3 regions of the Streptomyces tritici genome follow, and region 3 is predicted to be linked to each of the others. Evidence: riboswitches for the same ligand, from Rfam matches in the RefSeq annotation. Region 3 holds a riboswitch; each other region holds the start of a gene.
What was found. A riboswitch is a leader RNA that binds a small molecule or an ion and turns the genes downstream of it on or off. The one in region 3 is predicted to bind thiamine pyrophosphate.
Positions count from the first base shown of each region.

Region 1: linked by a shared signal. The riboswitch ahead of thiC (phosphomethylpyrimidine synthase ThiC) and the one ahead of thiO (glycine oxidase ThiO) in region 3 are both predicted to bind thiamine pyrophosphate.
Region 2: linked by a shared signal. The riboswitch ahead of ACNJ93_RS23450 (thiamine ABC transporter substrate-binding protein) and the one ahead of thiO (glycine oxidase ThiO) in region 3 are both predicted to bind thiamine pyrophosphate.

Region 1 covers NZ_CP183183.1:3,389,113-3,391,370, forward strand. Annotated here, with positions in the region: gene thiC (phosphomethylpyrimidine synthase ThiC) at 1-1,114, opposite strand, end outside; TPP riboswitch at 1,107-1,221, opposite strand; gene ACNJ93_RS15635 (YibE/F family protein) at 1,302-2,258, shown strand, end outside.
Region 2 covers NZ_CP183183.1:5,021,387-5,023,644, reverse strand. Annotated here, with positions in the region: gene ACNJ93_RS23455 (ABC transporter permease) at 1-86, opposite strand, end outside; gene ACNJ93_RS23450 (thiamine ABC transporter substrate-binding protein) at 146-1,240, opposite strand; TPP riboswitch at 1,322-1,447, opposite strand; gene rlmN (23S rRNA (adenine(2503)-C(2))-methyltransferase RlmN) at 1,477-2,258, opposite strand, start outside.
Region 3 covers NZ_CP183183.1:1,655,223-1,657,480, forward strand. Annotated here, with positions in the region: gene ACNJ93_RS07680 (NAD(P)/FAD-dependent oxidoreductase) at 1-787, opposite strand, end outside; TPP riboswitch at 849-961, shown strand; gene thiO (glycine oxidase ThiO) at 959-2,122, shown strand; gene thiS (sulfur carrier protein ThiS) at 2,119-2,258, shown strand, end outside.

The sequences.
Region 1 (2,258 bases), 1.7 Mb from region 3:
GCGTCCTGAGCTCGGCGAACTGCGCGTCGTCGTTGGCGTCCGCGATCGAGCCGGGCCGCAGGCCGTCGCCGAGCGAGTACGTGACGTCGTACTGCGCGAGGATCTCGGAGAGCTCCTCGAAGTGCGTGTAGAGGAAGTTCTCCTTGTGGTGCGCGAGGCACCAGGCCGCCATGATCGAGCCGCCGCGGGAGACGATGCCCGTCTTGCGGCGGGCGGTCAGCGGCACGTACCGCAGCAGCACGCCGGCGTGGACGGTCATGTAGTCGACGCCCTGCTCGGCCTGCTCGATGACCGTGTCCTTGTAGATCTCCCAGCTCAGCTCCTCGGCCTTGCCGTCGACCTTCTCCAGGGCCTGGTACAGCGGCACGGTCCCGATCGGCACGGGGGAGTTGCGCAGAACCCACTCACGGGTGGTGTGGATGTTGCGGCCGGTCGAAAGGTCCATCACCGTGTCCGCGCCCCACTTGGTGGCCCAGGTCATCTTCTCCACCTCCTCCTCGATGGAGGAGGTGACGGCGGAGTTGCCGATGTTGGCGTTGACCTTCACCAGGAACCGCTTGCCGATGATCATCGGCTCGATCTCCGGGTGGTTCACGTTGGCCGGCAGCACCGCGCGCCCGGCCGCGATCTCCTCGCGCACGACCTCGGGGGAGACGTTCTCCCGGATCGCGACGTACTCCATCTCCGGGGTGACCTCACCCCGGCGGGCGTACGCGAGCTGGGTCACCGCCTGGCCGCCGCGGCCGCGGCGGGGCTGGCGCGGACGGCCGGGGAAGACCGCGTCGAGGTTCTTCAGCCCGCCGCGCGGCGAGGTGTGCTTGATGCCGTCGTCCTCGGGACGGACGGGACGGCCCGCGTACTCCTCGGTGTCGCCGCGGCCGATGATCCAGTTCTCGCGGAGCGGCGGCAGGCCGCGCCGGACATCGGTCTCGACGGTGGGGTCGGTGTACGGCCCGGACGTGTCGTACAGCGTCACGTCCTTGCCGTTGGTGAGGTGCACCTGACGGACCGGCACCCGGAGGTCGGGGCGCGAGCCCTCGATGTACCCCTTGTGCCAGCCCGGCTTCCGCTCGGCCTGGTCGGCGGCAGGCGTGCGTGCATCCTGAACGGTCATGAGACCTACTCCCTACGCCGGCATTACCCGGTAACAGGTTCGGCGGTCGGCGCAGCGATCGTCAGCGCCCTCTCAGCCCGGTGCTCCGAGCTCCCGCGTGTGCAAAGGTGCCACCACGCTAGCGTTTCCCCTGGCGTGCTGAACAGTGGGCCCCCGGCGTTCTTGCGATGATCGGTCGGTGACTTCGATGCAGCAGAGCCCCGAACCGCACGGCCACGGCCACGGCCACTCGCACAGCCACGGGCCGGCCGCACCCGTCTCGCGCCATCTGCGCAAGGTCATCGCCGCCGTCCTGATCCCGTTCGCGGCGGCCGTGGTGGTCGGTCTCGCGGTGCTGTGGCCGGGCGGCGTGCCGGGGCACGAGCGCACCGGCGTCGGCTTCGACCGGCAGACCGAGCAGGGCAGGGTCGTCGCGGCCCAGAAGGTCGACTGCAAGGACGTGAACGCCGCCCAGGTGCCGCCCACCGGCGACACCACGACCCCGCAGGGCCGGGAGGCGCTCAAGGCGCAGCAGGGGCAGTGCACCAAGGCGACCGTCGAGGTCACCACCGGTCCGGAGAAGGGCCGCACCTTCACCGAGATCGTGCAGCCGGACGCGCCCCGACAACTCCACGAGGGCCAGGGCGTCGTGGTCGCGTACGCCCCCGACGCCCCGCGCGACCTGCAGTACTCCGTGGCGGACGTGAACCGGAAGGTGCCGCTGGCGGTGCTCGCCGGGATCTTCGCGCTGGCGGTGGTCGCCGTGGGCCGGATGCGCGGCGTGATGGCGCTGATCGCGCTGGCGGTGAGCTTCCTGGTGCTGACCTTCTTCATCCTGCCGGCGATCCTGCAGGGGTCGAATCCGCTGGTGGTGGCGGTGGTCGGGTCGAGCGCGATCATGCTGATCGCGCTGTACATGTGCCACGGCCTCTCCGCGCGCACCTCGGTGGCGGTCCTCGGCACGCTGATCTCGCTGCTGCTGATCGGCCTGCTCGGCTCGCTGTTCATCGGCTGGGCGGCGCTGTCGGGGAACACCGACGACAACACCGGCCTGATCCACGGGCTTTACCCGGACATCGACATGTCCGGCCTCCTGCTCGCCGGTGTGATCATCGGTTCGCTGGGTGTGCTCGACGACGTGACGGTGACGCAGACCTCGGCCGTG
Region 2 (2,258 bases), 3.4 Mb from region 3:
GTCCCGTCGGTCTTCACGCCGCGGGCGACGATCGACGCGACGGGCCAGGCGAAGAACACCGCGAAGAACGCGACGGGCAGGGCCATCAGCCCGAGCCGCGCCGCGCTCCCCCGCAGGTCCCGGCGCCCGCCGGAGCGACGCCCGGCTACTTCAGGACGAGCGACGACCACGCCTGGATCCACGCCTCACGCTTCTCGGCGATCTTCTGCGGCGCCATGGTCTGCGGCTTCTCGATCACCGCGCCGTGCTTCGTGAACAGCTCCGGCAGCGTGGCGTCCTTCGCCACCGGGTGGACGAACATCTGCAGCGGCATGTCGTCCTGGAACTGCTTCGAGATCAGGAAGTCGATCAGCGCCTTGCCGCCCTCGGGGTTCTTCGCCCCCTTCAGCAGGCCCGCGAACTCGGTCTGCCGGAAGCAGGTGCCGGTGGAGACGCCCGTCGGGGCCTCCTTCGGCTGCGGCTGCGCGTACAGCACCTCGACCGGCGGGCTGGAGGCGTACGACACGACCAGCGGCCGGTCGCCCTTGGCCTGCTTGCCGCCCGCGGAGCCGGAGAACTCCTGGTTGTAGGCGAGCTCCCAGCTGTCGACGGTCTTCACGCCGTTGGCCTTGAGCTTCTTCCAGTAGTCCTGCCAGCCCCCGTCGCCGTACCGCGCGGCGGTGCCGAGCAGGAAGCCGAGGCCCGGGGAGGACCGCTCGGGGTTCTCCACCACGAGCAGGTCCTTGTACGCGGGCTTCGCCAGGTCGTCGAAGGTCTGCGGCGGGGCGAGCTTCTTGTCGGCGAAGTACTTCTTGTCGTAGTTGACGCAGATGTCGCCGGTGTCGACCGGGGTGACCCGGTGCTCGTCCTTGTCGAGCTGCAGCTCGGCCGGGATCCGGTCCAGGCCCTTCGCCTCGTACGGCTCGAACAGGCCGTTGTCGAGGCCGCGGGAGAGCAGCGTGTTGTCGATGCCGAAGAAGACGTCGCCCTGCGGGGAGCCCTTGGTGAGGATCTCCTTGTTGAGCGCCTCGCCCGCGTCGCCGCTCTTGAGGACCTTGACGGTGAAACCGGTCTGCTTCGTGAACGCCGCGAGGACGTCCTTGGAGGCGTTGAACGAGTCGTGGCTGACGAGGGTGACCGTCTTCGGGGCCGGGCCGCCGGTGGCCTTGCCCTTGTCGCCGTCCCCTCCGCCGCAGGCGGCGAGCGTGGTGACGCCGAGCGCGGTGGCGACCGCGACGGCGGCCAGCTTGGTGGTGTGCACTGGATTCCTCCTGGGTGTGACCAGGAAGAGACGCGGCCCTGCCCGCGCCCGGGGAAACCGGGCGCGGGCAGGGCGCAACAGCTCGAGTTACGACCGAACTTCCTACCCAGAATGACCTGGGCGAGGTTCAGAGGGTCTGCGGCCGCTGTGTTTGATTCCCAGCGTGTACCGCACTCTCAGCGCTGTGGCGCTCCCCTGTCGGAATATGCAGATGTGTTCGAGCTCAGACTACAAGGTCAGCGTTCGGCGGCGGCCAGCTGTCCACAGGCGCCGTCGATCTCCTGACCGCGGGTGTCCCGGACGGTCACCGGCACGCCGTGCGCGGCGATCGCCTCGACGAACGCCTTCTCGTCCTCCGGGCGGGACGCCGTCCACTTCGAGCCGGGCGTCGGGTTGAGCGGGATCAGGTTGACGTGCACCCGCTTGCCCTTGAGCAGCCGGCCGAGGAGGTCGCCGCGCCAGGCCTGGTCGTTGATGTCGCGGATCAGCGCGTACTCGATGGAGACCCGGCGGCCCGACTTCTCCGCGTACTCCCAGGCCGCGTCGAGGACCTCGCGGACCTTCCAGCGGGTGTTCACCGGGACGAGCGTGTCGCGCAGCTCGTCGTCGGGGGCGTGCAGCGAGACGGCGAGCCGGCACTTGAAGCCCTCGTCGGCGAACCGCAGCATCGCCGGCACGAGACCGACGGTGGAGACGGTGATGCCGCGCTGCGACAGGCCCAGGCCGTCCGGCTCCGGGTCGGTCAGCCGGCGGATCGCGCCGACGACCCGGTTGTAGTTGGCGAGCGGCTCGCCCATGCCCATGAAGACGATGTTCGACAGCCGCGCCGGGCCGCCGGGGACCTCGCCGTCGCGCAGGGCGCGCATGCCGTCGACGATCTGGTGCACGATCTCGGCGGTCGACAGGTTCCGGTCCAGGCCGGCCTGGCCGGTGGCGCAGAACGGGCAGTTCATGCCGCAGCCCGCCTGCGAGGAGATGCACATCGTGACCCGGTCCGGGTAGCGCATCAGGACCGACT
Region 3 (2,258 bases):
CGTCGGCGGTGACCGAGCCGTCGGGGCCCAGCGCGATGCCGGAGCTGGCCAGCCAGCCGGTGGCGGGGCGGGCGCCGATGCCGACGACGACCGCGTCGGCGGGGAGCTTCCGGCCGTCGGCGAGGACGACCTCGCCGGGGGCGAGCCGTTCGACGCGGGCGCCGGTGAGCAGGTCGGCGCCGCTCTCCGCGTACCAGGCGGCCATCGGCTCGGCGACCTCGGCGGGCAGGGCGCCGGCGAGCGGCCGGCCGGCGGCCTCGACGACGGTGACGGCGCAGCCGGCCTGGCGGGCGGCGGTGGCGAACTCGGCGCCGATCCAGCCGGCGCCGACCACGACGAGGGTGTGCCGCTGTTCCAGGACGGGCCTGAGCCGGGCCGCGTCGTCGAGGGTGCGCAGCAGGTGGACGCCGGGGACGCCCTCGGAGCCGGGGAGGGTGAGCGGGTACGCGCCGGTGGCGAGGACGAGCACGTCGTACGGGACGGGGCCGGCCTCGGTGTCGACCTCGTGGTCCGCCGCGCGCAGTCCGGTGACCTCGACGCCGAGGCGGAGTTCGACGTCGAGCTCGGCGAAGTCGACGTCGAAGGCGGAGTCCTCGGCCTTGCCGAGGAGCACGGCCTTGGACAGCGGCGGCCGGTCGTACGGCTGGTGGGGCTCTGCGCCGATGACGGTCACCGCCCCGGTGAAGCCCTGCTCGCGCAGGGCGACGGCGGTCTGCACCCCGGCCATGCCGGCGCCGGCGACGACCACGCGCCGCGGCTGTCCTGTGTGTTCCAGCTGCTCGCTCACCCGTCCACCTTACGCACCTGACGATCCGTCAGTAAGCGGTGGGCTAGTCTGGCCGTCGACGCAGAGCACACGCGGGAGCCCGGACGCACCGGGCTGAGAGGGAGGCTGGCCGGCCTCCGACCGTACGAACCTGATCCGGGTCATGCCGGCGAAGGGAGGGGCTGGACGCCCATGCACGCACGTACCGATTCGGACGTCCTCGTCGTCGGGGGCGGCATCGTCGGGCTCGTCACGGCCTGGCGCGCGGCGCAGCGCGGACTGCGCACCGCGATCGCCGACCCCGACCCCGGGGGCGGCGCCGCGCGGGTCGCCGCCGGGATGCTGGCCGCGGTCACCGAACTCCACTACGGCGAGGAGACCCTGCTCGGTCTCAACCTCGCCTCCGCGCGCCGCTATCCGGACTTCGTCGCCGAACTCGCCGACGCCACCGGCCTGGACGTCGGCTACCGCGCCTGCGGCACCCTCGCGGTGGCGCTGGACTCCGACGACCGGGCGCACCTGCGCGAGCTGCACGCGCTGCAGGCCCGCTGCGGCCTGGACTCGGTGTGGCTGAGCGGCCGCGAGTGCCGCCGCCTGGAGCCGATGCTCGCGCCCGGCGTGCGCGGCGGCCTGCGGGTCGACGGGGACCACCAGGTGGACCCGCGGCGGCTCGCCGACGCGCTGCTGCTCGCCTGCGAGCGGGCCGGGGTGGTCTTCCACCGGGCCTGGGCGCGGCGCCTGACGGTCGTCGGCGACCGGGCGGCCGGTGCGGTCCTGGACGACGGGACCGAGCTCGCCGCCGACCAGGTGGTGCTCGCCGGCGGCAGCCTGAGCGGCAGGCTCGCGGGCGTGCCGGAGGACGTGCTGCCGCCGGTGCGGCCGGTGAAGGGCCAGGTGCTGCGGCTGACGGTGCCGCCGGCGTACGCGCCGTTCCTGTCCCGGACGGTACGGGCCGTGGTGCGGGGCGGGCAGGTGTACCTGGTGCCCCGGGAGAACGGCGAGCTGGTGATCGGCGCGACCAGCGAGGAGCTCGGCTGGGACACGACGGTCACCGCCGGCGGCGTCTACGAGCTGCTGCGCGACGCGCACGAGCTGGTCCCCGGACTGACCGAGCTGCCGCTGACCGAGACCCGGGCCGGGCTGCGCCCCGGCTCCCCCGACAACGCGCCGCTGCTCGGCGCGACCGAACTGCCCGGACTGCTGCTGGCCACCGGGCACTACCGCAACGGGGTGCTGCTGACCCCCGTCACCGGCGACGTGATGGCCGAGGTCCTCGCCACCGGGTCGCTGCCGGACGAGGCGCGCCCCTTCAGCCCCCGCCGATTCTCCGCCGTACGTGAGGAGCAGCCCGCATGAACGTGTCCGTGAACGGGGAGCCGCGCGCGCTCCCCGGCCCGCTCTCCCTGGACGCCCTGGTCGCGACCGTGACGGCGGCCCCCTCGGGGGTCGCGGCGGCGGTGAACGAGGCGGTGGTGCCGAGGAGCCAGTGGCC